Regions from separate parts of the Pantoea sp. SGAir0215 genome, predicted to be linked through region 1. Evidence: predicted binding sites of a transcription regulator. Region 1 holds the regulator's gene; each other region holds the start of a gene.

Region 1 (7,530 bases):
TATCAGCAAGAGGACATTGCACAACGGGTCAGTGAGCTGACCGGCGGCAACAAGGTTGGCGTGGTGTACGACTCTGTGGGGAAAGCGACCTGGGAAGCCTCGCTGGACTGCCTGCGTCGTCAGGGACTGATGGTGAGCTTCGGGAATGCTTCAGGGCCGGTGACCAATGTTGATCTCAGCATTTTAAATAAGAAAGGCTCGCTGTTTGTTACCCGTCCTTCCCTGTTCGGCTACATCACCAATCGTCAGGAGCTGGAAACGGCCAGTGCAGAATTATTCTCTTTACTGGCAAGTGGCGCCATTAAGGTCGATGTGCCCGAGCAGCAAAAATTTGCACTGAAAGAGGCCAGCCGCGCTCACCAGTTACTGGAGAGCCGCGCGACGCAGGGATCGAGCCTGCTGATTCCCTGATGTAAAAAGGGCTTCCCGCAGGAAGCCCTTCTTTTATTTTTCATTCGCACTGATGTAGGGGCAGAAGCGATGAATATGTTATGAATCAACGACAGCTATCCTGACAGAAAACATAAGTAAAAAGTATGATTGTTGTTAATATTCTGAGCACCAATTTTTCACTGTGTGATCACGCACACATTTATCCCCTGCCATTCCGCTCCAGCCTGCGGATCCTGCGCCTGTACAGGACGCGCTGGCGAGTGTCTTCGTCAGTGAAAAAGCGCCGATAGAGCCATACTGCGGCCACGGCCAGCAGTAGCCAGGGCAGCACCTTCACAATCAGCATCACCATACCGCCGACAAACATCACGATCGTGGCCACGACCAGGGCAGCAATGACGCCGATTAAGGACACGCCAGTCAGCAACAGCATCAGGAAGAAACCGAATACAAAAATAATGTCCATTTGTTTACTCCTCACGATGAATACGTTACGTATTACAAGAACCATGCCAACAAGTAACCTGTTGATAGTGATGAGTTAAGTATGAAGTATGCAAAATCAACCTGGCGAGATTCATCAGATTATGGTGAAAAAAAACCAGCCGGCTGGCTGGTTTAACTGTATCAGGCTTCCTGAGGGATCTTATCGGCGACCAGTGCTAATGCAGCCTCCAGTACCCGCACATCGGCACCGGGCTTATGGGCATTCTCGCTAAGGTGACGACGCCACTGGCGCGCGCCAGGGATCCCCTGGAACAGCCCCAGCATATGGCGCGTCACATGGCCAAGGTACGTGCCTTTTGCCAGCTCGGCTTCAATATAAGGGTACATGGCGCGCACCACCGCCACCGGATCAGCGGCAGGCTGTTCCCGGCCAAACACTTCCCGATCGACATGCGCCAGGATGCCGGGGTTTTGATAGGCCTCGCGGCCCATCATGACACCATCCAGGTGCTGAAGATGTGTTTTAGCCTCTTCCAGCGTTTTCACGCCGCCGTTAATGGCAATCGTCAGTTGTGGAAAATCACGCTTTAACTGATAAACCCGGGGGTAATCAAGCGGTGGAATCTCGCGGTTTTCTTTCGGACTCAGACCCGAAAGCCATGCCTTGCGCGCATGAATGATAAAGGTGTCGCAGCCACCGCGCTCTGCCACAGTACCGATAAAATCGGTCAGGAAGGCATAGCTGTCCTGTTCATCGATACCGATACGGGTTTTGACCGTGACCGGAATATCCACCACATCACGCATCGCTTTAATGCCGTCAGCGACCAGCCCGGCTTCCGCCATCAGGCAGGCGCCAAAGCGGCCATTCTGAACACGATCTGACGGGCAACCCACATTGAGGTTAACTTCATCGTAACCGCGCTGTTCAGCCAGCGCTGCACACTGCGCCAGTGCAGCCGGATCGCTGCCGCCCAGTTGTAACGCGACCGGGTGCTCCTCTTCACTAAAGGCCAGATAATCGCCTTTACCGTGAATAATGGCACCCGTGGTGACCATTTCGGTATACAGAAGCGTATCGCCGGTCAGCAGACGATGGAAATAGCGACAGTGACGATCTGTCCAGTCGAGCATGGGGGCAACAGAGAAGCGTTGGGAGGAAAAAGTGTCGGTCATGAAGCGCAGTCGATCCGGTGGTTAACAGTGATGATATTCTGCGCAAGGATAGCATAAGGGCGGCCGACAAGGTATCGCCCGCCCGTTAATGGCACGGAATCAGAGGTTAAATCCGAGTTGCGCCATGGCACCCCAGGTATTGTTTTGCCCCACCGAGCCTGCCAGATCCAGATGCACAGAATTGTTGAACGGTGACAGCCCAAAGCCTGCGGTCGCCACATTTTCGTCGTTGGAACGCATATCTGCGCGATAACCGGCACGTAACTGCAACCAGTCCAGTACGCGATATTCCGCGCCCACGCCTGCATACTGGCTGTTTTCCTGAGATTTGAAACGGTGCGTTTCGGTCAGGTCAACATCGCCTGTCAGCGTTACCGGCCCTTTATCCCAGGCTAAACCCGCCGTCACTAATGGACGGATTTCATAGGTATCCTGATAGCCATTCACCTCTTTGGTTTGCAGGTCACGTGATACCAGGTTCTGTCCGGTCACGCCTAATGTCCAGTTTTCTGCGAATACCGTCGCCAGGCCGGCGTCAACGTTGAACCCGCTTTCGGTGCTGCGGTAGCGGCCATCCCGTAAATCGTTTTTATCGTAGTTATACACGCTGGCGGAATAGTTATACAGCCAGGTCTTTTGCAGCTTAGGCGTCACACCAATCGACACCGGATGGCCGGCAATCGTGAACTCATGGGCAACGGCGATACCATAATCGGTATTTAGCGCAGCCAGCCCGTTCGCGCTGGAGCCCAGCAAGTTTTGTACATTAGGCAGACCAAATACACCGCCAGGAATACCGGCAAACGTTCCGTCAGCCACGCCTTGTAAAATAACGATATCGCCTTCTTTTACATTCGCGCGGACATGCGCCGTACCATAGGCTTTGGTGACAAAGGCAAAAGGCAGCGTTTCATTCGGAACGGTGACTGCAATCGCGACACCTGCTGTCGCGTTGGCTTTGTTACCGCGTAAATCTCTGAGCGTATTGGCCAGATCTCCTGACGCAGCCTGAATCTCAGGAATACGGCGCAGCAGCTCTAATGTCGAGGCATTATCAAACAGATCCTGATAGCGATTTACCGTATCAGTGATGTTATCGATCTTATCGACCATCTTGTCTTTATCAGTAATTTGCGCGCCCGCACTGGGAAAGATGATGCTGACGTTGTCATCGGGTTTTGCTTTGGTCATTAACGCCGGGTTAGCTAAAACGGCAGACCCGTAGGTAGAGGACGCCACGCCCGTTCCCCCCATTGCATCGTTACGGGCATCGTACCAGGTTCCCGCGGCCAGCGCGGATGATGAAAAAACCAGAGCATTAAACACTGCAGGGAAAACCAGAACGGAACGTGGGACGGTTAATTTTGCCATTTGCTTATCATCACCTGAAAAATTGCCGTTAAAACATTAACGACCGAATAGTTTGTTAGCCCCATTGTGGAGGATGGCTAACGCTTTATTGCTGTGAATTCAGAGTAAATAGTGGCGCAATTCCATTGATTGATTATTTTTCGATCCGTTATGTCTGGTTACCGTCCAAAAAGCGTTAACAGAAGGAGGCCGGGACCAGCACTTTATTAAGAACTTTTAAACATTAGTTCTTAACTCAGTGAGATGTAAAGCAAAAGGAAAAAATATTTACAAACATTCTGACATATATTGGCATCGCAGACGGGCGCAAAGTCGTAAGGAACAGATAAGCACGGATAAAGGGAGGAGGTGCAGACAGGCAAGGTGCATCGTACGTATCATTAATGTGATAAGATAACATCACCTGTCAAACGGAGAAATTCCATGTCAACCATGACGCCAGAGCAAATCATGACCCAGGCTGAGAAACTGTGTTTACAGCGCGGTGTACGCCTGACGACCCAGCGCGCAGAGGTCCTGCGGTTGATGGCCGGACAGCCAGGATCGATCAGTGCTTATGACCTGCTTGATCAGTTGCGTGTCAGTGAGCCCCAGGCCAAGCCTCCTACCGTCTACCGTGCGCTGGATTTTCTTCTTGAGCAGGGTTTTATCCACCGCGTCGAGTCCAATAACAGCTATGTGATGTGTCACCATTTCGACGCACCCGCCCATACATCGGTGATGCTGGTCTGCGATCGCTGTGCAGTGGTCACGGAAAAGCAGGCGCAGGGCGCAGAAAAAATCATCGCATCGCTGGCGCAAGAGGCAAGCTTTGTCCTACGGCATAGCGTGATAGAGGCGCACGGGTTATGTGAAAACTGTGCGGAAGTTGAAGCCTGTGAACAGCATGAACATTGTGATCATGACCATCAGGCTGACGGGAAGAAACGCAGTAAACGAAGTTAATTGCACATCCTTGTGCGGTCTGGCCGGCATGAGCGTACCGGCCCGGGTAGGAGCATCCCTGAATAACGTGATTACCAGCGGTAATCCTTGTTGTGACCTTCCCAGTCCGTTACTTCTTTCTCCGCCTGATCTTTCGCGTAGCCGTAACGTTCCTGAATTTTGCCGACCAGCTGATCGCGTTTACCTTCAATGACTTGCATGTCATCATCGGTCAGCTTGCCCCATTTCTCTTTCATTTTTCCTTTGAACTGTTTCCAGTTACCACTCGCTTCGTCTTTATTCATTGCAGACCTCCACGTCATCCTTCGATTTCGCTTTATTTTGCCATCAGGCAAAATTACGATATAAAGCGCTGTTTAATAGCGCCATTCAAAGATAATTGTAGTAGCTAATTTCAGTTTTGCCGGAAAAAATGAAAATTTTATGTATCCTGCGTCATATTTCAGGCAAGTTGCTCAGGCGCTAAACCAGGTGCCATTGCGCCAGTGCCTGCGCCAGACCAGCCAAAGTGACAGGCCGCGAAGCGCCAGAAAAACGGCTATCGCCAGCCATAGACCGTGATTACCGATAAAAGGCACGGTTAACAGCGTCAGGAAATAGCCCAGTGCGGCAATCGCCATACTGTTGCGCATTTCTCTTCCGCGGGTCGCACCAATAAACATGCCATCCAGCAGATAGCACCAGACGCCAACCAGCGGCATGACAACCTGCCACGGCAGAAAGCGGTCAGCCGCCTGTTGAAGTGCGGGAATCGATGTCAGGAGAGCCACGATCTGATAGCCACAAACAGCATAGACCAGGGAGAAAAACAGCGCGACTGACAGGGCCTGACGGCAGGCAGCAATCCATACCAGTTGCAACCTGCTGCCGTCTTTTGCGCCGTGTGCCTCACCAGCAAAGGCTTCGACGGCGTAAGCAAAGCCATCCAGCGCATAGGCGGTAAACGTCATGAACATCAGCAGGATGGCATTTACCGCCACCACATCAGGTCCGATACGCGTTCCCAGCACGGTCAGAGAGGCAAAGCAAAGCTGTAACAGTAAGGTACGCAGCAGGATATCGCGATTCAGGCGCAGCAGGCGGTGGATATCGCCACGCCAGCTATGGACCAGACTGTGCAGCGTGATACCACGCAGCGCCAGCACGCGCCAGACCATAAGTGCCCCGACCAGCAACGTCGCATATTCCGCGATAGCCGTCGCGGCTGCAGCCCCGGCTACGCCCCAGTGCAGCCCCAGCACTAGCCAGAGGTCCAGCAGAATATTGATAACGTTGCCCACCACCAGCAGGATGACCGGCGCTCTGGCATACTGTACGCCCAGCAGCCAGCCCAGAATCACCAGGTTAGCCAGCATGGCGGGCGCACTGAGCCAGCGAATATGGATAAACAGCGCAGCCTGCTCAAGCACGGCGGCCTCTCCGCCGATAAAGCGGGTTGCTAATGCCGTAACAGGATGACGCAGGGCAATAAACAGGCTGCCGGCCAGTAAGGCAATGATCAGGGGCTGTGCCAATGCGCGCGCCAGCGCCGTTTTATCGCCCGCGCCAAACGCCTGAGCCGTCAGGCCTGTCGTGCTCATACGCAGAAAAAGCAGCAGCATGAAGATGAAACTGGTAACGGTCGTCCCGACCGCAACGCCGCCCAGATAAACCGGGCTGTCGAGATGGCCAATAACGGCTGTATCGACTAAGCCGAGCAGAGGAACGGTGATATTTGACAGGATCATGGGCAGCGCCAGCCGCCACAGTTTTTTATCGGTAGCTGTCAGGAAGCGCATGTAACGTCCGTGCAATGCGCCGCTGGTGTTACAGATGAACCCACAGCGGCAAAACAGGGGCAGACTGGGTAACGTCAAGGTTGACGTAAAGAGCCAACCTTAGGAGGATTTATAACCACTCACCGTTACGTACGATGCCAACCGCCAGACCTTCAACCGTCAGCGACTGCGCACGTGTATCGACAATGATAGGCTCAAAATCCGTATTTTCAGGTAACAGATGCACCACTGATCCCTGTTTTTTCCAGCGCTTCACAGTGACTTCGTCGTCAATGCGCGCTACCACCACCTGACCATTACGCACTTCCTGCGTTTTATGCACGGCCAGCAAATCACCATCCATGATGCCAATGTCTTTCATTGACATGCCGCTAACGCGCAGCAGGAAATCGGCAGAGGGCTTGAACATGTCTGGATCCACTTTGTAGTGGGTTTCGATATGTTCCTGGGCCAGCAACGGCTCACCCGCCGCAACGCGCCCAATGAGTGGCAGGCCATCTGAAGGTTCTTCTTCCATTAACAAACGGATACCGCGGGACGCACCAGAGACGATTTCAATCACGCCTTTACGCGACAGCGCTTTCAGATGCTCTTCTGCCGCGTTAGGTGAGCGGAAGCCCAGTTGCGCAGCAATTTCTGCACGCGTAGGCGGCATGCCCGTTTGATTAATGTGGTCGCGAATCAAGTCGTAGACCTGTTGCTGCCTGCTGGTTAATGCTTTCATCCCGCCCCCTGGTTGTTTATACAGTCGCTGTGAGTATATACAGGTATTGGTGAAATGGAAACCAAAAGTCAGGCCAAAATCAGTAATTTGACGGGAGATGGAATGCTTATCGCAAATGCGACCAAAGTAGCGTTCCCCAAACGAACAGGGCCAGTACTATTGCCAGCAAAACAGCGGCCGATCCCATATCTTTGGCACGGCCGGCAAGAGGGTGACGTTCCTGCCCTGTGCGGTCCACCACCGCTTCGATGGCGCTGTTCAGAACTTCAACAATCATCACCAGCATGACCGCGCCAATCATCAGGATGCGCGAAATAGTATCGACATCCAGCCAGCAGGCCAGGATAATTGCCGCCAGTGAAATTACGGCTTCCTGGCGGAAGGCAGCTTCATGCTGCCAGGCGGCGCGAAGACCTTGCCATGAGTAGCCAGCCGCTTTCACAATCCGGGTAATGCCGGTGACATTATTTGTCATGATAAAGGAACTCTTTTCAAAGGATTGACGTCAATACCGGGCAGCGCACAATTGTCGCTGTCACAGATTTTTGCTGCGCGTTCTGATATGCTTGCGCCGCTTTGCTAACAAGAGGCTTCATGTTGTCTATGTCAGGTTGGCGTAAAATTTTTTATAAATTGCTGAACTTACCCCTTTCATTTCTGGTAAAGAGTAAGGCCATTCCGGCTGATCCCGTCTCC
Region 2 (7,530 bases), 1.0 Mb from region 1:
CTGGTTAGCCAGACCGGCCACCGCACGGGACTGCAATGTCGAGCCGCCAATGTCTTCGTAAGACACCATGCGGAACAGCTCGCCAAAGCCGTCAATCTCCCGATCGAACAACGGCAGCAGCGCCTCAGGCGTGCTGTTTTTCGCATTGAAGCCGGTGCCGCCATTAATAATGACCACCTGGACATCTTCACTGGCGATCCAGCGCGACACAATCGCGCGAATACGGTAAACATTGTCGGGAACAATGGCGTGATCGATCACGCTGTGGCCCGCCTCGGCTGCCGCTTCACGCAGATAATCGCCGGAGGTATCGCTGCTGGCATCACGGCTGTCAGAGACCGTCAGCATAGCGAGCTGTAACGGTTGAAACGTGCTGGCTGATTTGCCCATGTCTGCTCCTGCAGTTAACCGCCAATATAAGAAAGATTTTGTGTAATACCGGTATTTCCCTGTAACAGGAAATGCGTCTGCTTCTTCTGGCCCAGGCTGCTGGCAATGCGTGCCTGAAGTTCATCTTGCTGGTCGTCAGAGGCCAGCAGATCGCGTAAAGGAATCCCGCCATCGCCAAACAGGCAGAGATGCAAATTTCCCTGTGCGGAAACCCGCAGACGGTTGCAGCTGGCGCAGAAATCTTTGGAATACGGCATGATCAGCCCGATTTCACCCACGTAATCCGGATGATAAAACACCTGGGCCGGGCCATCACTGCGGCCGCTGATACGACGCTGCCAGCCCTGAGCAATCAGCTGATCGCGGATAACTTCGCCCGAGACATGCTGCTGGCGAAACAGCGCACCGCCCTCGCCGGTTTCCATCAGTTCGATAAAACGCAGCTGGATGGGACGCGTACGGATCCAGTCAAGAAAGGTCGCCAGATGGTGGCTGTTGACATCGCGCATCAGCACGCTGTTGACTTTGACCTGGCTAAAACCCGCCTCAAAAGCCGCGTCAATCCCGGCCATCACCTGGTGGAACTTGTCCTGACCGGTAATCGCATGAAACTGACGTGCATCGAGGCTGTCCACGCTGACGTTCAGCGCGGTCAGTCCCGCGTCGCGCCACTGCTTAACATCGCGCGCCAGTCGATAGCCGTTGGTGGTGACTGCAATCTGGCGAACCGCAGCATTTTCGTTAACCGCGGCGATAATGTCGGTGAAATCACGACGTAAAGAGGGCTCACCGCCGGTCAGACGCACTTTTTCAGTGCCCGCCGCCGCAAAGGCGCGCGTGACACGGCGAATTTCATCCAGTGAGAGAAAGCTTTTATTGCGGATACCGTTTGGCTGATAACCCTCCGGCAGGCAATAGGTACAACGGAAATTACAGACATCCGTGACCGAAAGGCGCAAGTAATAAAACTTACGCGCAAATGCATCAGTAAATTGTGACACCAGAGAACACCTTTCCAGTTCGGGAGATGCAGTCATTTCTTCCTGCACCCTGGCAGCGCGGAGGCTACGGCCTGAATCCCCTATCCGCAGACGTAGGCATTCAGGCTTGAGTGTACGTTAACCGGCTGATTAACGCGGTATACAGATGGTAGCGCGATTAGGGTAAATGCGCCATCCACGGCTTTTACTCTGTGTGCGCAGTAACGTTAACTTTCACCGTATTTCGCGCCCGGGATACGGTAAACTGCCGGTCATAAACTGACACACATCATCCTCGTCTGCACCCTGCGCGTTTCACGCCTCTGCAGACGCGAAAAAGGAGAAATATGAATCGAACACTGGCGGACCTGGATCGCGTCGTGGCACTGGGCGGCGGACATGGATTAGGTCGCGTGATGTCGGCCTTGTCACCACTGGGTTCGCGCCTGACCGGCATCGTTACCACCACTGATAACGGTGGCTCCAGCGGCCGCATCCGTCGGGCTGAAGGCGGTATCGCCTGGGGCGATTTGCGCAACTGCATTAACCAGTTGATTACCGAGCCCAGCGTCGCGTCCGCGATGTTCGAATACCGCTTTACCGGCAATGGCGAACTGGCCGGGCACAATCTGGGCAATTTAATACTGAAAGCGCTGGATCATCTGAGCGTGCGTCCGCTGGAAGTGGTCAATATCATCCGAAATCTGCTAAAAGTTGACGCGTTTTTAATCCCGATGTCTGAACATCCGGTGGATTTGATGGCAACAGATGACGAAGGCAATGCCGTTTATGGTGAAACCGCCATTGATGAGATGCGCGCACCACCACAGGCGTTAATGCTGCATCCTGTGGTGCAACCGACGCGCGAAGCGCTCGATGCCGTTGCAGAAGCCGATTTGATTCTGATTGGGCCAGGCAGCTTCTACACCAGCCTGATGCCCATTCTGTTAATGAAAGAAATGGCGCAGGCACTGCGCCGCACGCCCGCGAACATGGTGTTTATCGGCAACCTGGGCCGTGAACTCAGTCCGGCGGCGGCGGCGCTGACCGTGGCGGATAAGCTGAGAATAATGGAAGAGGCGATTGGTAAACGGGTCATCGACGCCGTGGTTGTCGGACCGGCCACGGACGTCAGTCTGATCGACAACCGCCTGATCATTCAGGAGCCGCTGGAGGCCGCAGATATTAAATATCGTCACGACCGCCAGCTGCTGCGCGGCGCGCTGGAGCACGCCATCCAGCGGTTTAACTGACTCAGGACACCGCGATAAACAAGGTGCGCAGTTCCTGGAGCTGATCGCGCAGGCCAGCAGCCTGTTCGAACTCCAGGTTTTGCGCATGCTGCTGCATCTGCCCTTCCAGTTCGTGAATCTTTTTCTGCAACGCCTGCGGTGACAACGCCAGGTAATCCGTCTCTGTCTCGGCGGCGTTGCGCTTGCCGGGTTTGGCTTTACCCCGCGTTTTCACCACGTTATTGCCCAGTTCCAGAATATCGGTGATTTTCTTATTCAGGCCCTGCGGTACGATGCCATTCTCTTCGTTGTAGCGCTGCTGCTTCTCACGACGGCGCTCGGTTTCTTCAATGGCGCGCGCCATGGAAGGCGTGATCTTATCGCCGTAGAGGATCGCTTTACCATTGATGTTACGTGCAGCGCGCCCGATGGTCTGGATCAGGGAGCGCTCGGAACGCAGGAAGCCCTCTTTATCGGCATCCAGAATGGCCACCAGCGAGACTTCCGGCATATCCAGCCCTTCACGCAGCAGGTTGATGCCCACCAGCACATCAAATTTGCCCAGGCGCAGGTCGCGAATAATTTCCATGCGCTCGACGGTATCGATGTCAGAGTGCAGATAGCGCACCTTTTCACCGTGTTCTTCCAGGTACTCCGTCAGGTCTTCGGCCATACGTTTGGTGAGCACCGTGACCAGTACGCGTTCATTGACGTTAACGCGCTGGCGGATCTCTGACAGCAAATCGTCCACCTGAGTCGCCACGGGCCGCACCTCAAGGATCGGATCCAGCAGCCCCGTCGGACGCACCACCTGATCGATCACCTCATCGCCCGATTTTTCCAGCTCGTATTTGCCTGGCGTGGCGGAGACATAAATGGTCTGAGGGGCCAGCGCCTCGAACTCTTCAAACTTCATGGGGCGGTTGTCCAGCGCCGAAGGCAGGCGGAAGCCATATTCGACTAACGTCTCTTTACGCGCCCTGTCCCCGCGGTACATGCCGCCAATCTGCGGAATGGTTACGTGCGACTCATCGACGACCAGCAGGCCATCCGCCGGCAGATAGTCAAATAAGGTCGGCGGCGCTTCCCCCGGTCCGCGGCCAGACAGATAGCGGGAGTAGTTTTCGATACCAGAGCAGTATCCCAGCTCCCCCATCATTTCGAGGTCAAACTGCGTCCGTTGGGTAATACGCTGCTCTTCCAGCAGTTTGTTGTTTTCCAGCAGGATCTTGCGCCGTTCGGCCAGTTCAACCTTGATGTCTTCCATGGCCTGCAGGATACGCTCACGCGGCGTGACGTAGTGCGTTTTAGGGTAAATGGTAAAGCGCGGCACCACCGATTCGACCTGACCGGTAAGCGGGTCAAACAGGGACAGCCGCTCCACCTCTTCATCGAATAATTCAACCCGCAGGGCCATATCGTCAGATTCGGCCGGGAAGATATCAATGACTTCGCCCCGGACCCGGAACGTCCCGCGCTGAAACGCCTGATCGTTACGCGTGTACTGTAACTCCGACAGGCGACGCAGGATGCTGCGCTGATCGATAATCATGCCGCGCGTTAAGTGCAGCATCATTTTCAGATACAGATCGGGATCGCCCAGGCCGTAGATGGCAGACACGGAGGCCACGACAATCACGTCGCGCCGTTCCAGCAACGCTTTCGTCGCGGAGAGGCGCATTTGCTCGATATGTTCGTTAACCGACGCATCCTTTTCGATAAAGGTATCCGAACTGGGCACGTAAGCTTCGGGCTGGTAGTAGTCATAGTACGAGACAAAAAACTCTACGGCGTTTTCGGGAAAGAACTCCTTCATCTCGCCATACAGTTGCGCCGCCAGCGTCTTATTAGGAGCCAGCACCATGGTAGGACGATTCAGGTCGGCAATAACGTTAGCAACGGTAAAGGTTTTACCCGATCCGGTTACGCCTAACAGCGTCTGGTGCGCCAGGCCGTCTTCCAGTCCGGCTTCCAGACGGCGGATCGCTTCCGGCTGATCGCCAGAAGGCTTGAAAGCGGAGTTCAGTTTAAAATCTTTACTCATGAATGCGGTTCCTGCAGAAGAAAGACGGCGGGCAGCCCATTATTTTACTCTGCTATGGCAATTTTGCCAGAAAAAAATACTGGATATAATACCAGTAATGATGCACAGTATTGTCGCCAGGTTTTACTTGACTCTGGCACTTTTGCCCAGGCAAACACCCGTTTTTGTTGCGCAAGGTTATCCCCAAGCCACGTATTGATTTAACATTTGTCAAGCCTGTGTCATAAAATTGCAGTTTGATGAATCGCGTCCAATCCGGCAGGCTTGTTTTTTACTAACACACTGATTTTTAATAGTAAGTAAAAAAAGCCCAGATTGTCATCATTACGTGACCAGGCCGCGTATTTCCTCGCTTCTAACCTGTTTTCATTATCTAATGCACAAGGTTATCCACAGGAATAGTGGATAACTGATGAGAGGCCTTGGAATATCGGCTGTGCATAATTTTTTCTGCCGCCGCGTTTTGATGAAAAAAAATTTTTTTTAGCGAAATTTTTAACGCCAATAGCGTTGTTTTAGCGCGCTGCATGGCGCGCATTCAACGTTGATCGTCTGGCTTTTCAGGTTGCTGTTTTTTACAGCAGACTGCCTGCGCCATTTATGGGCAACTGCACCTGACGCTCATTTTTCCTGCACCCTCATCGCGCTGCGCAGTCGTCCCGCCCGTCAATTGTTCACTTTTACTTATATTTAAACCGTCAAAATTCCGCATGTTAAGCGCGCAAACTTCGTTCACTCCGACTCTGGCCCGGTAATTGCATGCTCTGTGATCAGGATGTCATGCGCCACAGCAGCAGTCATAGCCCTGCTATTCTGGTAGTGCGATTTACCCGTTATGAGCAGCAAAACATTCAGGTTAATTATCTGGAAGGAGCGCGTCAGATGCTAAGTTTACGGTCGGTGAATCAGTTTTACGGAAAAAATCATATTCTCTGGAATGTGGACCTTGACCTGCCCCCCGGCACCTGTACCGGCATACTGGGACGTCCCGGCATGGGAAAAACCACGCTGGTGAACTGCATCATGGGTAAGCTTCCCATCAACAGCGGCACGATTAGCTGGCAGCAGGATGGCTCGCCGCCAGAGGACCTGCTGTCGCAGCCTGCCGATCAACGTGCACGTCAGGGCATTGGTTACGTGCCACAGGGACGACATATTTTCACACAGATGAGCGTAGAAGATAACTTACTGATTGCCCTGCTGGCAGGCGCTGAATCGCGCGAAAATCACCGGCCTATTCCGGAAATGATTTTTGATCTTCTGCCGGCTCTCTATTCACTGCGTCAACAGCGCAGCGGGGATTTGCCGGTTTACCAGCAGCAGCAACTGGCCCTTGCCCGCGCGCTGGTATTACAGCCACGCCTGCTGATTCTGGATGAGCCCGCCGATGGCATGGCGCCCTGGCTGGAAGAAGAGATGGGTAACCTGATTCGGCGTCTTAACCGGGATTACGGCCTGACGATTCTGCTGCTGGAGCAGCGGGTTTCCCTGATTCGACGCGTCGCTGACAGCTTTTTGCTGTTGCATCGCGGGCGAAATGTGGCGCAGGGTAACGTCACCCTGCTGGATGACGGTACGCTCGATAAATGGCTGACGATGGCGTGATTAATCCGGTAGCGTCAGATAGTGACCACAGTCCGCATGCTGGCTGTCATCCGCTAACCAGGGAATGACACCCAGACAAGGCGCGGGCAGTCGCTCCTTCAGGGCCGTAAGGTATGCCTGATAGCGCTGGCCGGGCGGCTGAACCGTATTGGCAATCCAGCCAGCCAGTCGCAGTCCACGCGCCCTTATCGCCTCGGCGGTCAGCATGGCATGATTAATACAGCCCAGTTTTACACCCACCACCAAAATCACCGGTAGCCGTTCAGTCTCAACCCAGTCGGCATAGGTTTGCGTCTCAGACAGCGGCGTATACCAGCCGCCCGCGCCTTCAATCAGAATCCAGTCAGCCAGCGGCTCCAGCTCGCGAAGCCCTGCCGATAGCGTTGAAAAGGTAATTGGCCTGCCCTCCTCTGCGCTGACGATATGCGGCGATGTCGGCTCCATAAAGGCCAGCGGATTCACCTGCTCATAGCAGAGCGGCACACTGCTGTAACGTTGCAGCGCCAGCGCATCGCTGTTACGGATGCCTTCTGCGGTTAACGTACAGCCCGAGGCCACCGGTTTGTAGCCCGCACAGCGGTAGCCTGCTGCGCTCGCCGCCTGCAGCAGGGCGCTACTGGCAACGGTTTTACCGACTTCAGTATCGGTACCGGTGATAAACCAGCGTGTCATGATTCACTTACTCCATACATCAAATGATAACTGAGGCGGAAACCCTGTTCGTCCCGTGGCCAGTGAGCTTCAAGCTGTGCCAGACGGCGACGCGTCAGCACATAATCGGCCCGTCCGGCATGCAGATGCGTTGCGCCAATGCCCTTCAGAGAGCGCATGGCGCTGAGCGCATCGGGAAAATGCAGGGTGACGGTTTGCGCGTGACAGCGCAGCCGTTGTGCGGCACAGGCTGCGGCGATCGCCTGCGCCGGCAGAAAGCGATTGGCGTGCACATGCGCGTCAAGATGCGACCAGGCCTCGTGAACCTCATGCAGCGATCCCGCGCTCAGCGTTGAAAACAGCATACAGCCGCCGGGTTTCAGCACCCGCGTAAACTGCCTGAGCGCGGCCGGCAAATCGTCGCTCCATTGCACCACCAGATTGCTCCATAACAGGTCAATGCTCTGATCGGCTAACGGCAGTGCGTCGATGTCGCCCGCCAGATAATGATGCGCCACCGCGTTTTGCCGGGCCTGATGCAACATCTGCGGCGACAGATCCAGCGCCATGACCTGTTTCCCCCTGTCGCGCCATAGCCGGCTGTACCAGCCGGTGCCACAGCCCGCAT
Region 3 (7,530 bases), 1.2 Mb from region 1:
CTGAATATGCAGGCACAGGCCTGTCGCCAGCTTGCCCGGGCGATTCTGCTGCGCGAACGCTGGGAACATGATGGCCGCTTTGAGCGTGTTTTTGAACGTCTGGAAAATGCGATTCACCGGCTGGCACAGAGCGAGCCGGATGCCGCCCATACCGGTGCACTGCTTTGGCTGCTTCGCAACCTGCAGGCCATCGATGCACAACTGGCCTCAATCGAAACCGAGCAGGCGCAGGCAGTTGATCCGCAGCACAGCGACAACCTGCTGTCACGCGAAGAACTGAGTGGCTGGAGTGATATTAAACTGCGCCTCAGCCTTCACCTGAGTCCGGCCTCTGCCCTGTTTCGCCACGCCGTACGCATGTCGATTGTGATGTGTGTGGGATACGGATTTATCCAGATTACCGGGCTGGAGCGCGGCTACTGGATCCTGCTGACCAGTCTGTTTGTTTGCCAGCCTAACTATAGCGCAACCCAACGCCGACTGGCGCTACGCATTGGCGGCACGCTCGCGGGCATTGCGCTTGGACTGCCCCTGCTCTGGCTGGTCCCTTCCATTGAAGGCCAACTGGTCTTGATTGTGGTCACGGGCATCATGTTCTTTGCGTTTCGTCAGGTGCAGTATGCTCATGCAACCTTGTTCATTACTCTGCTGGTGTTGTTCTGTTTTAATTTGTTAGGCGAAGGCTTTGAGGTGGCCCTGCCCCGGGTAGTGGACACGTTACTGGGCTGTGCGCTGGCCTGGCTGGCCGTCACCTTTATCTGGCCAGACTGGCGTTTTCGCCAGCTTCCGGCGGTGGCGACGCGCACACTCAATGCCAATTGCCGTTATCTGGATGCCATTATGGAACAATACCATCAGGGCAAAGATAATCGCCTCGCTTACCGTATTGCCCGCCGCGATGCACACAATGCTGACGCGGAACTGGCCTCCGTCGTGTCGAACATGAGCAGTGAAACCCGTACCAACCCTAAGCTGCGGGAATCGGCCTTTCAGCTACTTTGCCTGAACCACTCGTTGCTCAGCTATATCTCCGCGCTGGGGGCGCACCGCGATAAAGTCACTGATCCAGCGCTGCTGGCGCTTCTCGACGACACGGTGTGCTATGTCGAAGATGTGCTGCAAACCGACATCGTCAGTGACAGCCGGGCTGAGGAAATGCGTCGGGAACTGGAACAACGCCTTACCCGGTTTACCGCCGGGTCTGATTCGCCTACGCCACTGGTACTGCAGCAACTTGGGTTACTGGTTGCCTTGCTGCCGGAAATCGCTCGCCTGCGGCGTGCTTTAGGTTCTCACTAAGGCCCTTTCTTCGCCTCTTCCACTGTTTTGAGCGCAGCCTGGTACCATTCACCCAGCTCCGCTTTAACCGTTGGCGGGAGAGCGGCTTCATGATGACCCGAAATAGCACCCTGAAGCGCCAGCAAGGTTTTGAAACCGAGATGCTGGTTATAACGTTTTAGTTTTAACCAGCACGCCCTGGCTCCGACCTCGTGCAGGTGTTTAACGCTGCAAATGCCTATCTCATGCAACATCATTTCCAGCCGTAAGCTGACATTAGGCAGATCTTTTAAACGCAACCGGTCTTGTCGGTCATCCTGTTCCCGACGGGCGGTCTGTAGTGAGGCCGCTGAGAGCGCAACCAGATGCTCCGGGTCACACCATAAATTTTCATCGACCCTGAAATAATTCAGGCTGACCGGCATACCGCGTTTGCGAAAAATAAGCGGCTCCAAGGGGCGTTTAGCCACATATTCCCGCAGGGCTTCGCTGGCGCGCAGATAAAGCTGATCGTCTTTTATCAAGGCAAACACGACGCGCTCAACAGCTAAGGCGTAACCGCCAAACTGAGTACGGGATTCGACATTACCTAAAGATGCCAGTTGTTGTTTTGATCGCAAAACGACCCGCTGTTCTTTCTTCATATCATCACCTCCTTGTAACAAAAACCTGTTAAAAACGTTACTATTCAGTCGGTTAGAAGATAAGAAAATTCAGTTGCAGGTTCAATGAATAAATCACTTTGGCGTCAACATTATGCGAATTTTGCGAGGCATTTTCAGAAATTCAGGTTGATCTTTATCCAGGATGTCATTACTGTATATCCATACAGTCAACTGCTGAGTGATTAATTTATGCGCACCCAACATCCCCGTAATGTATGCCCGACTCACCGTTACGCTTCGCCTTCTGACCCCGCTTCTCAGAGCGGCTGGATTACTGAATTGCGCTATAGCGAAAAACCGGGAATGATGCAGATGCTGCTGTTACCGTTGCTTCAGCAACTGAGCCAGCAATCCCGCTGGCAGCTTTGGTTAACACCTGCGCATAAGTTGAGTCGGGTCTGGATGCAGGAAGCAGGCTTGCCCCTGGAGAAAAGTATGCATATCGCCGACGCTGAACGTTACAACGCCGTCGAGGCCATGATTAAGGCCCTGCGTACGGGAAATTACAGTGTCGTTTTAGCCTGGATTCCCTACGATCTGGATGAAGATGAGCGTCGGGAACTAGAGCTCGCTGCGGCTGAAGGTGAAGCGTTAGGACTCATCCTGCGCTCGGGTGAGTCCTCTAAAACGCCAGTCAGACCAGAAAGTCGGCTAAAAATTCAGTCTGATTTGTTTCATTAAGTAAAAAATGAGATTTATCTCAAGAAATTTTTTCTCTCGCGTTGGGCTAAGACACTGATTCTGCTCCTGCCAGTAATGACAATGGCTTAGCCCCCATTTTGCGGGTTACCCCCATCACAGAAGTTCACCCTAAATTGTTAGAATTTATGTATAAAACACTGTTTTTTTACATAAGTGCCTCACATCACACTTGTAAGTTTCCAATCTCGTTGTAGACTTTATCTCGCCAGGGTGCTCAATAACCTCCGTTTTTTGCGGTAGAGTCATAAGCGAGCGTTTTGACCCGGCGAAGGATTAAACCAAGAGCAACCTTTATGCTCATTGCCTATTTGGATGATAACGAGGCGCAAAATGAAAAAGACAGCTATCGCAATTGCAGTGGCACTGGCTGGCTTCGCTACCGTAGCGCAGGCCGCCCCTAAAGATAACACCTGGTACACCGGTGCTAAACTGGGCTGGTCTCAGTATCACGACACTGGCTACTACGGTCACGGTTACCAAAATAACGACGGCCCAACTCACGAAAGCCAACTGGGTGCTGGCGCATTCGCCGGTTACCAGGCTAACCCATACCTGGGTTTCGAGCTGGGTTATGACTGGTTAGGCCGTATGCCTAACAAAGGCAACCAGGTTAACGGCGCTTTCAAAGCACAGGGCATCCAACTGGCTGCTAAACTGAGCTACCCAATCGCTGACGATCTCGACGTTTATACCCGCCTGGGTGGTATGGTATGGCGTGCAGATTCTACCCAGCAAGTAGTTGGCGGCAACCGCATCAGCGACCACGACACCGGTGTTTCTCCACTGGCAGCGGTTGGTGTTGAGTATGCTCTGACCAAAAACTGGGCAACCCGTCTGGATTACCAGTGGGTGAACAACATCGGTGACGCACAGACCGTTGGTGCTCGTCCAGACAACGGCATGCTGAGCCTGGGTGTTTCTTACCGTTTCGGTCAGGATGATGTTGCTGCGCCAGCTCCGGCTCCAGCACCAGCACCAGCGCCAGTTGTTCAGACTAAGCGCTTTACTCTGAAATCAGACGTTCTGTTCACCTTCAACAAGTCAACTCTGAAGCCAGAAGGTCAGCAGGCTCTGGATCAGCTGTACAGCCAGCTGAGCTCAATGGATCCTAAAGACGGTTCAGTCGTTGTTCTGGGCTTCACCGATCGCATCGGTTCAGAGCAGTACAACCAGAAACTGTCTGAGAAACGTGCTCAGTCTGTAGTAGATTACCTGGTATCTAAAGGTATCCCTGCTAACAAGATCTCTGCTCGCGGCATGGGTGAATCTAACCCAGTGACTGGCAACACCTGTGACAGCGTGAAAGGCCGTAAAGCCCTGATCGACTGCCTGGCGCCAGACCGTCGTGTAGAAATCGACGTTAAAGGTATCAAAGACGTGGTAACTCAGCCTCAGGCTTAAGTTATACGTGATAAAAAACCCCGCGCATGCGGGGTTTTTTTTGTCCTTTAATCCGGAGCAGGCCTGAATATTGCTCCGTAAACTAACCGTTGTCAGTATCCGACTTGCCCAGTATAGCCTGCAAATCCTGCTTCAGCGTCGACATCTGGCTGGCGTACTTTTCTTTGCGTTCGGCATCTTCAATTAGCTGCACAATCGTTTCAGACAGGGTGCAGTTGCGCCGTTGCGCCAGGCCGGCCAGCCGCTGCCAGACCAGATATTCCAGATCGATGGATTTTTTTCGTGTGTGCTGATGCTCGGCATTGAAATGCCGTTTTCGCCGCGCACGGATCGTTTGTTTAAGCCGGTTGTCCAGTTCGGGATGAATGTGTTGGCTAATCCAGTCGTTAACGTCGACGGGATTATTCTCCATCGTTAACAGCTTATCGACTGCCGCCTGTGCCGCGCTGAGTTCAAGGTGACGCGTGATCAGTTCACCTTCCCGATGTTTTTTCACCAGGTATTTCCACTTCCATCCACATTCAAGATTTTCGAGCTGCTGGTATTTCATCGGAATCTCATCGTGATCACGTAACGAACTAAGAATAACAGCTTTTTTACTGGATGCAGCAACGAAAAACATGCTGTCAGTGTCACAACTTCTGATTGAACTCCGCAGTGCTTAAGCACAGTGAATCCTGTATAATCTCGCTTTTCTCAAAACAGACAAATGCGATTATTTTGACCAGCACTCAACTCACGTGGCAAACCTTACAGCCGGATAGCGCGCAATATCAATCCGTTTTCTCCCGAATTGCTGATGAAGAAACCGATGCTTTAGCAACGGTGCAGCCCCGATTGCTGAATGCGCTGGCCCACTTGCACCATCAGAGTCAGGGTTTTCCTTTGCTGCTGGTTCGCAGCCAGGAAAACCGCGATTATCTCTCGCTGATCGCCAGTGCGGCACAGCGCGTAATGGGCACCGCTTCGTCCCTGGCGGGCGGGGATTATCATATCCTGGCCGACAACGTCACGTTGCAGCCGCCCACTGACAGTCAGCGTCCTTTTACCAGCCAGGGTGGTGTGCATTTTGCCGACTGGATTGAGCAGGAGCAGCTGTTTGGCTGTGTCCGGGTACATAAAGATCGTATTCAGCTGGAACCTGGTCTGATCCATCGTGCCAATGGCGGAACGCTGGTGCTTTCACTCCGTGCGCTCCTCGCTCAGCCCCTGCTCTGGCTGCGGCTGAAAAGAAGCATTGAGCAAGGCTACCTCGAATGGCTGTCGCAGGATGAGCGCCGCCCTTTGCCTGTCTCTGTCCCGCCGCTTCCGCTGAAGTTAAATCTGGTGCTCTGTGGCGAACGCGATACGCTCGCTGATTTTCAGGAGCTGGATGCCGAAGCGCATGAGATGGCGATTTACACTGAATTTGAAGAAAACCTTCAAATTGTGGATGAAGATGATGTGCTGGCATGGTGCCGCTGGACAGTAGATTTGGCCGCACAGGCTGATATCGCTGCGCCAGATGAGGACTTTTGGCCTGAGCTCATCAAAGAAGGCGTTCGCTATAGTGGCGATCAGGAAACCTATCCCCTTTGTCCACGTTGGCTGCTGCGTCAGCTGCGTGAGACCGCGTTGATGGGTGAAACACTAAACGCTGAAGCCTTGCGTGACGCGCTGGAAGCACGTCTGTGGCGCGAAAATTATCTGAATGAACGCATGCGTGATGAGATTTTGCTGCGCCAGATTTTGGTCGAAACGGAAGGCGAAGTGGTGGGCCAGATCAACGGTCTTTCCGTCGTGGAATATCCCGGTCACCCGCGGGCCTGGGGCGATCCCTGCCGTATCACCTGCGTGGTTCATCCTGGCGACGGAGAATTTACCGACGTCGAACGCAAAGCGGAGCTGGGCGGCAATATTCATGCTAAAGGCATGATGATTATGCAGGCCTATCTTATTGCGGAGCTGGAGTTAGATCAGCAACTGCCTTTTTCTGCTTCGCTGGTGTTTGAACAATCCTATTCGGAAGTTGACGGCGACAGCGCGTCGCTGGCAGAACTGTGTGCTCTGATCAGTGCCCTTGCCGATACACCGCTAAATCAGCAAATTGCGGTCACGGGCTCGGTCGATCAGTTTGGTAACGTCCAGCCGGTCGGTGGCCTGAATGAGAAAATTGAAGGCTTCTTCGACATCTGCCATCAGCGTGAGCTCACGGGTCAGCAAGGTGTGATTATTCCTGCCTGCAATGTGCGCCACCTGAGTCTGAATCAGCAGGTTGTGAGTGCGGTCGAAGCCGGTCGTTTCCATATCTGGGCAATCGATACGGCTGATGAAGCGTTGCCCTTACTGACCGGAAAAGTCTGGAACACGGAAGACGGCGAAGGCGAATGCCTGCTGCGTACGATTCAGGAGCGCATCAGTCAGATGAATCAGCCTGAGCCCACCCCTCGGGCATGGCCGTTGAGATGGCTTAACTGGTTCAACCACCGTTAATCTCATTTGCTCAGTGTACAACTGTTCGCTAATATTCGTGATTCACTAAAAGAAGGCTTAATAAGAACATGGTAGATAAACGCGAATCCTATACCAAAGAAGACCTGATCCTGTCTGGTCGCGGTGAACTGTTCGGCGAAAATGGTCCGCCACTCCCTTCCGGCAATATGCTGATGATGGACCGCGTGGTCAAAATGACCGAGGACGGCGGGAAATATGATAAAGGCTTCGTGGAAGCTGAACTGGATATCAATCCAGATCTGTGGTTCTTTGGCTGCCATTTCATTGGTGATCCGGTGATGCCTGGCTGTCTGGGCCTGGATGCGATGTGGCAACTGGTTGGCTTCTATCTCGGCTGGCTGGGTGGCGAAGGAAAAGGCCGCGCGCTGGGCGTGGGTGAAGTTAAATTCACCGGTCAGGTTCTGCCAGACGCGAAAAAAGTCACCTACCGCATTCACTTTAAACGCGTGATTAACCGTAAACTGGTTATGGGCGTGGCAGATGGTGAAGTGTTTGTTGACGGGAATTTGATCTATACAGCCAGCGATCTGAAAGTTGGCCTGTTCAAAGATACTGCTGCATTCTGACGTTTCATTCCACAGAAACGAAAACCTCCGCACAGTGCGGAGGTTATATCCCTTTTCAGTGACATCCGGCTAAGCCGCAGCCGACCTGTCCTCCATGGCTTGTCGCCAACCTCCCAACCAGTGAGACTTAGCGTCTATCATTTGATACGGACACATCTCTTTAGAGCGTCCTGTAATGCCAGCTTGATAACCACGTGAATGGGCGCGCTCAAGGCGGTCTCGTTTCTGTCTCTTCATACTCCGTGTCCCTCATGTAAGGTCTGTGGAATCTGGTGGAAAGAAAAAGGTGGTGAATTAATGTTCAGCCACCCTTTTGTTTTACTCGCTCTGTATGAAAAGATCAATGCGCAATATTCACGCCAGTGTCACAAATATGACCTGCTCCAGACATATACTTTCTGTTTCAACCTATGAAACTGTGACGA
Region 4 (7,530 bases), 1.6 Mb from region 1:
CCGCATGCATAACGGCGTGTCACATTGTTATAAAGCGCCCAGGCCAGGGCTGCCGCCCACCAGCAGATAGCGACGGGGCAGGACACGCGGATCGGGCAGGCCTCTTGTCAGGCACAACAGCAGGGCGGTGATGGAATAGATCAGGGCGGCACCGCCGGTGGGGCCAAAAGCCTCACTGACGCTACGCAGCAGACCCAGGGTGGTGCTCCAGAGTAAAATTGCGCTCAGCCCGGTCAGGGTGGCGTTCGTGTAACGTTACGGACATGGAGTTTCAGCAGTTAAGGCAACCCTTGCCGGGCGGCAAGGGTCGGCGGCGTTATTTCCAGAAATCGTCGAAAACAGTGATAGGCGGTCGACGTTTGTGCTCGGTTTTCAGATACCAGCCTTCAATGATTTTCGCGCTGTCCGGATCGATCGTTTTCCCTTCAAGGTAGTCATCGATCATGTCGTAGGTGACGCCCAGTGCGACTTCATCCTGCAGACCGGGGCGATCGTCTTCTAAATCGGCGGTCGGTTTTTTCAGATACAGATGTTCCGGGCAACCCAGCGTTTTCAGCAGCAGTTTGCCCTGGCGCTTATTGAGGCGGAAGATAGGGTTAATATCGCTGCCGCCATCGCCGTACTTAGTAAAGAAGCCCGTGACGGCTTCAGCGCCATGGTCGGTGCCCACCACCACGCCTTTGGTCATACCGGCAATGCTGTACTGCGCTTTCATACGCTCACGGGCTTTCTCATTGCCGCGGACGAAATCCGACAGCACAATGCCGGCGTCTTTCAGCGCGCGCTCACTGGCCAGCACCGCTTCTTTAATATTGACCACCAGCGAGCGGTCTGGCTGGATGAAGGCCAGCGCATCCTGGCAGTCCTGCTCATCAGCCTGCACGCCGTAAGGCAGACGCACCGCGATAAAGGTGTAGTCGTTATCGCCTGTTTCCTGGCGAAGCTCCGTGATCGCCATCTGGGCCAGCTTGCCCGTCAGGGTAGAATCTTGTCCGCCGCTGATACCGAGTATTAACGCCTTCAGGCCGCTGTGGCGCGTTAAATACGCTTTGAGGAAATCCACGCTGGTACGAATTTCCTGCTGCGGATCGATAGTGGGTTTCACACCCAGTGCGGTAATGATTTCCTGCTGCAGTGACATCAACATCTCCTTAAGTCTTTAGCCAGCCGGCACAATATAAAGCCTGTCTTAAAGCTAACGCGCATCCCCGAAAACAACAAGCCAAAGCGGGTGATGTTTTCTTTTTGCTGGTCTGAATCCGACAATTTTTACCTCAGCGGAGGTTTTTTTGCCAAAACGATAAAGGTCAGTATAGCCAGCATGAAGCAACCAAATATCGTCAACGTCATACTGATTACTGATGTGCCGCCCATCCCGGTTACCGGCACGGCGAGTGCGCCCAGAGTGAACATCGTCACGCCAATGACAGCCGATGCGCTACCGGCACGTTGCCCCTGACTTTGCATCGCCAGTGAGGCGGCGGTGGTGGCAATGACACCATTGCTGGCAATCGAAAAGAACAGCGCAACCAGCAGCAGCGGGAGCGGGGCGTGCGTTAACCCGGCGGCCAGCAGCGCGCTGGAGGCCACGAATGCCAGCATCAGGCCGCCTTTCAGGACGCGATATTCACCCCACAGCGGGCAGAGGCGGGCGCTGGTCTGCGAGGCAATCACTAAACCGATACCGTTGGCGGCAAAGCAAAAGCTGAACGCCTGGGGTGACAGACCATAGATTTCCTGCAGCACGAACGGCGATGCGCCGATATAGGCGAACATGCCCGACATCATAAACCCTTGCGTCAGGCAGAAACCCATAAAGGCACGGTGGGTGATGACCTGCCCCAGCGCAGCATAAGCAGCAAAAACCGAGCCCTGACTCCGCCGATCAACGGGCAGACTTTCATGCAGTTTCCCGCGCGCCAGCAGGATGAGCAAAATGGCGATGCCGCTCAGCACAACAAAAATACCGCGCCAGTCCAGCACGGTCATCAGGGCACCGCCCAGTACGGGGGCGCCAATAGGGGCAAGGCCGTTAACCAGCATCAGCAGCGCAAAAAAGCGCGTCAGTTCATGGCCATTATACATATCGCGCGCAACCGCCCGTGACAGCACCGCACCGCCCGCTCCCGCTAATCCCTGAAACAGACGAGCCAGTAACAGTTGATCGATAGTCTGGGCAAGGGCGCAGCCCAGCGACGCGATAAACAACAACGTCAGTGACAGGGTCAGAGGGCGCAGACGACCAAATTTGTCGCTCATGGGACCAAACAGAAGCTGACCGGCGCCCAGTCCCAGCAGGCCAGCGGTAAGGCTGAGCTGTGCCGTAGACGTTGGCGTAGCCAGGTCACTGGCTAACTGCGGCAGGGCGGGCAGATACAGATCGATGCACAACGGTCCCAGCGCAGCCAGTAATCCCAGGGTGATGGCGTAAACCAGCCGGTTGGGTGAGGAAAGCGTCATTTGGCCTCTGATGATAATGTTTAAGTTACGTTGTCACAAAAGTGCATTCAGCGCGTCTTTTGTGCCTGTAAAAACGGCACTGGCCAACACGCAATGGTGCAGTGAGCCAGCATGCCTGGTCTGTTCTGGCGCATTTTAACAAATCCCGCGAGACAGATTGAGTTTAAGTCTGTCATTAACTTGATAAAAACCGTTTTATGTTCCAGGCTTTTCATCACATGGACAAAAAATGAGGAACAACAAGATGAATAAAGTGATGGGATGTATCGCTGCAGCGCTGACGCTGGCTGCGCTCTCTGGTTGTACGACTTACGATCGTGCGGAAAGCTACGTGACTAAGCCAGTGGTTAAGGACGTCAAAAAAGGCATGACCCGCCAGCAGGTCCGTCAGATTGCTGGCCCTGCTTCAACTGAAATCACCATGGTGCATGCGCGCGGTACCTGTCAGACCTATGTGATTGGCGAGCGTGACGGTAAAGCACAAACTTACTTCGTGAGCTATAACGATATGGGTCGCGTGATGAACTACGGCTTCCAGAGCTGTGCTGAATACGATACCGATCCGCAGGTTAAGCAGTAAATTTTCGCTGACCTGAAAAAACGGCTCGCTTATGGCGAGCCGTTTTTTTATCTCTACAGTCCAGCCGGACGCGGCACTTCAACGTAGCTGCCGTTAATCTCCCGCTGATAGTAATGCCCGTCCTGCACGTAGAAACGTCGGCCATTAAAATCCAGCACCCGCATACCGCCGACGCTGCTGACATAGGTCGGAGCAGGCGGCTCAACAACCACGTACTCATCACCGTGTCGCTGATAATAACTGCCATTCAGCAAATAGTAGGTTAATCCCCCAATCAGAACCGCCGTTGCCGCCAGTGGCAGAACGTGGAAATGGTCAGGACCATGCCAGCGCGGCGCAGGACCATGCCAGCCCGGGCCGGGCCGGTACCAGTGAGGGCCGGGCCCCCAGTCGCCGGGGCGAGCAAACACTGCGCTGGGCGTAATCATCGCTAACGCGAGGAATGAAGCGATAACCGTTTTCATGTGCATTCTCCTGCTGTGACTCGCTGCAGAATTCTCCTTTTAGCATCCAAAAACAAGCAGAAAGCGCACGTATTATTGCCCATTTACCACGCTTAACGTTTCCTTAACGTGAATGTAAAGACAGAGGGGAAATAAGGAGAAACAGGCAGGGAAAAGGGAGAAGACCTGGCACCGGGTGCCAGGTCAGATGTGATTAGCTGTGCTCTAATTCACGGTGTTCGTCTTGCTCAAGAACGCGTCGGTCTGTCAGGCCCAGCCAGCGACTGGTCAGGGAACCTGCGGTCATTGCACCATTCACGTTCAACGCGGTTCTGCCCATATCGATCAACGGCTCGATCGAAATCAGCAGCGCGACCAGCGTGACGGGCAGGCCCATCGCGGGCAGCACGATTAACGCCGCGAAAGTCGCGCCACCGCCGACACCGGCAACGCCTGCTGAGCTCAACGTCACAATGCCCACCAGGGTGGCAATCCACAGCGGATCAAACGGGTTAATGCCCACTGTCGGCGCCACCATCACGGCCAGCATGGTCGGATAAAGACCGGCACAACCGTTCTGCCCGATCGTAGCGCCAAACGACGCCGAGAAACTGGCAATAGATTCCGGCACGCCCAGACGACGGGTTTGCGCTTCCACGTTCAGCGGAATGCTGGCGGCACTGGAGCGGCTGGTAAAGGCAAAGGTCAGCACGGGCCAGACTTTGCGGAAAAAGCGCATAGGGTTGATGCCATTTACGGACAGCAGCAGACCGTGTACCACAAACATAATGCCCAGGCCCAGATAGGATGCGACCACGAAGCTACCCAGCTTAATGATGTCCTGCAGGTTCGATCCGGCAACTACTTTAGTCATCAGCGCCAGCACGCCGTAAGGCGTCAGTTTCATGATCAGGCGCACCAGCTTCATCACCCATGACTGCAGCGTATCGATCGCCGTCAGGACACGCTGGCCTTTCACTTCGTCATCTTTAAGCAGGTGCAGGGCCGCCACGCCTAAAAAGGCTGCGAAGATGACGACACTGATAATCGAGGTGGGGCTGGCACCGGTTAAATCGGCAAAGGGGTTTTTCGGGATAAAGGACAGGATAAGCTGCGGCGCCGTCAGATCGGCCACTTTGCCTACATAGTTATTCTGGATGGCACTCAGACGCGCCGTTTCCTGGGCACCCTGTACCAGGCCGGTTGCATTAAGATGGAACAGCCCGGTCACGAAAACCCCGACCAGCGCCGCAATCGCGGTCGTAAACAGCAGCACGCCAATGGTCAGGAAACTGATTTTGCCCAGCGAAGAGGCGTTATGCAGGCGCGCCACCGCGCTCAGAATTGAGACAAAGACCAGCGGCATTACGATCATCTGCAACAGCTGGACATAGCCGTTACCGACCACGTTAAACCAGCCAATTGACGCTTTGACCGTATCGCTGTTACTGCCGTAAATAAACTGCAGCGCCAGGCCAAACGCGACGCCAAACACTAACCCGACCAGCACTTTTTTTGACAGACTCCAGTTGGCGCGGCTCAGGCGTGACAGCAGAAGCAGCAGCACCACAAAGGCAATGATATTAAGCGTTAAAGGGATATCCATAGAAACTCCGAATCATGCAGCATTCCCCTGGTAAGGAAAGCAAAAGTAGTTATTGTTCATACAGGTGTCCGGAAATGGTATCAGGTGAATTTAGTGCGATCTTATATCCAAATGGAATAGCTTATAACGTTGCCTGAGCGGCCAGTGGCTCAGGAGCCGGAATGCCCCGACAGGAGGCGGCTGACGCCGTTTTGCAAGGTATCAAATACCTGAGTGGGCCAGCCATTTTCGCCAAACGCAGGCATCCCTGGCGGGAACCACAGCGCGTAAGCCATCACGCACAGGCACAGAGCGCGCTCCAGCTGATTGCCTTTTTGGCTGTTCAGAATGGGCAGACGAAAACGCCAGCGACAGGGCCAGAGCAGAGGAACGCCGGCCGGAGTGAGCATATCGGCCACAATGTGGCTCAGGTAACCCAGCGTCATGCCCTGCAGAACATCGGCGGGCACCGGCCAGCTTTTCGGCACGTTAATCTGAAACAGCCACAGGCCAGCCGCGACGGCAAGCAGGCTGTGGGTGAACCCGCGATGACCAAATGCCCGGGCAATGGGATGCGACAACCAGCGCAGGCGCTGGCCCAGCAAGGACTTAGGATGATCGATGTCAGGCAGCAGGCAGGTCAGCAGGCTGGCGGGAATTAAATGCCACCAGTCCGCCTGAGCCATCACCGGGGTGAGCTCGGCCCGTTTCGCAAAAATGGCGCTGGCAACAGCAAAAAAGATATGGCCTTCGGCCGTCATGATAAACCTGGCTGCAAAAGAAACTGTCAATGCATCCAGTATAGGGATTTATCCAGTAAATGAGAACCTGTGACGCTGTAACGAAGCGTTAATTTTTTAAGGGGATGCAACAGGTTACAGCGCCTTTGCCGTCAAGCCTGCAAATGCTCCCGCGTTAACTGTGTCAGGCTGCTCAGCTTCACGTCGGCAAGCGCCCAGCGGGCATCATCCTGATGGCTGGCTGCCGGAATCACAATCGATCGCATTCGTGCGGCTTTGCTTGCTACCATGCCGTTCACCGAATCTTCCAGCGCGACGCAGTGAAGCGGATCAATGCCCAGCGCCTCGGCGGCGTTGAGGTAGACCTGCGGATGCGGCTTGCTGTAGGGCAGATGTTCGGCGGAAGACAGCACATCAAAATAGTGATTCAGGTTAAACATCGTCAGTACCTGTTCCAGCATGAAGCGGGGCGATGCGGAAACCAGGCCGGTCTTCAGGCCGTGCTGTTTGCACAATGAGAGGGCGGACTCGACGCCGGGCAGAAGCGGGCGGTTTATCGCAATCAGTTCCATTGCACGGGCGATGATACGCTGTGTGACCGCTTCCTGACTCGGTCCCGACCAGGGCAACGTTTCGTACCACATGCGCACCGTCTGATCGATACGTAATCCGAGCGTATCGGGTAATTCGTGGCGTCGGGTCAAATCGATATTCAGGGTTGAAAAGATGTCCATTTCAGCCTGATCCCAGAGAGGTTCAGAATCAATCAACAAGCCATCCATATCAAATAAAGCTGCAAAAACAGGGCGGTGGTAAGACATGTTTCGCTCCTTAAAAAGTTCAGGCTACCTTAGCATGAACACAGGGTTGGTGCGCAGATGAGGCGAAACGGGCGCAGACCGCTCTTTTTTTTGGGAAAATTCTGCAAGGGCAGGTAGACTGAAGCAAATGGGATTTTGGGTTCAGGAGATATCATGACCTATCAACAGGCTGGCCGCATTGCCATCCTTAAGCGTGTCGCTGGCTGGGTGATTTTTTTACTCGCGTTGCTGTCTACCATCATTTCACTGCTGAGCTTTTTGTTTAAGCACAGTGAAAAGAAACCCGGTATTGATGCCGTGATGCTGGATTTCATTCATGTCATGGTGGATATGATTCGCTTTAATACGCCGTTTCTGAATGTGTTCTGGCAAAACTCACCGGTGCCCGAGTTCAATGGACAGATGAATCTGGGCTTCTGGTTTATCTATATTTTGATTTTTGTCGGGCTGGCGCTGGAAGCGTCCGGTGCGCGCATGGGACGTCAGGTGCGCCATGTGCGGGAAGGGATTGAAGATCAGATGATTCTTGAGCAGGCAAAAGGCAGCGATGGCCGGACCCGGCAGCAGCTGGAAGAAAAGGTACGGGTCCCGCGCCACACCATTTTTCTACAGATTTTCCCGCTCTACATCCTGCCGCTGGTGATTGCCATCGCCGGTTACTTTCTGCTTTCTCTGCTCGGTTTTCTCTAAACGATCAGGCCGGTTTCACCTGACCGGCTGCCCGTGCATCGTCATCCAGCAACTGGCCCACGGCAAACTGCGCCGCGCCCAGCCAGTTGCCGCCAAACACGTTGGCCCGGTTCAGGAGATAGTAAAGCTGATAAACCGGCTGACGCTGCGAAAAGCCATCGGGTAATGGCCAGCTCTGGTGATAACCGTCAAAGATCGCCTTCGGCAGATC

The links. The regulator LexA, encoded in region 1, represses DNA repair genes until DNA is damaged. The targets are predictions, from matches to a motif close to TNCTGTATGTACATACAGNA.
Region 2: uvrB (excinuclease ABC subunit UvrB) is a predicted target of LexA. The motif match lies at 4,724-4,743, and genes of this name have one in related genera.
Region 3: sulA (SOS-induced cell division inhibitor SulA) is a predicted target of LexA. The motif match lies at 2,093-2,112, and genes of this name have one in related genera.
Region 4: C1N64_RS11570 (metal-dependent hydrolase) is a predicted target of LexA. The motif match lies at 5,851-5,870, and genes of this name have one in related genera.

What each region holds. Positions count from the first base shown of each region.
Region 1 covers NZ_CP028031.1:882,748-890,277, reverse strand. Annotated here, with positions in the region: gene C1N64_RS04255 (quinone oxidoreductase) at 1-411, shown strand, start outside; gene pspG (envelope stress response protein PspG) at 593-859, opposite strand; gene dusA (tRNA dihydrouridine(20/20a) synthase DusA) at 1,021-2,016, opposite strand; gene C1N64_RS04240 (conjugal transfer protein TraF) at 2,116-3,387, opposite strand; gene zur (zinc uptake transcriptional repressor Zur) at 3,811-4,332, shown strand; gene C1N64_RS04230 (CsbD family protein) at 4,404-4,616, opposite strand; gene dinF (MATE family efflux transporter DinF) at 4,788-6,110, opposite strand; gene lexA (transcriptional repressor LexA) at 6,220-6,834, opposite strand; gene C1N64_RS04215 (diacylglycerol kinase) at 6,941-7,309, opposite strand; gene plsB (glycerol-3-phosphate 1-O-acyltransferase PlsB) at 7,438-7,530, shown strand, end outside.
Region 2 covers NZ_CP028031.1:1,879,938-1,887,467, reverse strand. Annotated here, with positions in the region: gene moaB (molybdenum cofactor biosynthesis protein B) at 1-390, opposite strand, end outside; gene moaA (GTP 3',8-cyclase MoaA) at 405-1,394, opposite strand; molybdenum cofactor riboswitch at 1,383-1,516, opposite strand; gene yvcK (gluconeogenesis factor YvcK family protein) at 1,718-2,623, shown strand; gene uvrB (excinuclease ABC subunit UvrB) at 2,625-4,646, opposite strand; gene C1N64_RS08910 (ABC transporter ATP-binding protein) at 5,529-6,251, shown strand; gene bioD (dethiobiotin synthase) at 6,252-6,923, opposite strand; gene bioC (malonyl-ACP O-methyltransferase BioC) at 6,920-7,530, opposite strand, start outside.
Region 3 covers NZ_CP028031.1:2,072,645-2,080,174, reverse strand. Annotated here, with positions in the region: gene yccS (YccS family putative transporter) at 1-1,299, shown strand, start outside; gene C1N64_RS09755 (TfoX/Sxy family DNA transformation protein) at 1,296-1,922, opposite strand; gene sulA (SOS-induced cell division inhibitor SulA) at 2,133-2,624, shown strand; gene ompA (porin OmpA) at 2,976-4,046, shown strand; gene matP (macrodomain Ter protein MatP) at 4,129-4,596, opposite strand; gene C1N64_RS09735 (AAA family ATPase) at 4,692-6,518, shown strand; gene fabA (bifunctional 3-hydroxydecanoyl-ACP dehydratase/trans-2-decenoyl-ACP isomerase) at 6,587-7,105, shown strand; gene rmf (ribosome modulation factor) at 7,175-7,342, opposite strand.
Region 4 covers NZ_CP028031.1:2,461,858-2,469,387, forward strand. Annotated here, with positions in the region: partial or broken gene C1N64_RS11540 (EamA family transporter) at 1-237, opposite strand, end outside; gene nadE (ammonia-dependent NAD(+) synthetase) at 317-1,141, opposite strand; gene C1N64_RS11550 (multidrug effflux MFS transporter) at 1,270-2,460, opposite strand; gene osmE (osmotically-inducible lipoprotein OsmE) at 2,705-3,040, shown strand; gene C1N64_RS11560 (DUF6515 family protein) at 3,094-3,504, opposite strand; gene C1N64_RS11565 (L-cystine transporter) at 3,698-5,089, opposite strand; gene C1N64_RS11570 (metal-dependent hydrolase) at 5,239-5,829, opposite strand; gene hxpB (hexitol phosphatase HxpB) at 5,961-6,629, opposite strand; gene C1N64_RS11580 (YniB family protein) at 6,783-7,319, shown strand; gene C1N64_RS11585 (fructosamine kinase family protein) at 7,324-7,530, opposite strand, start outside.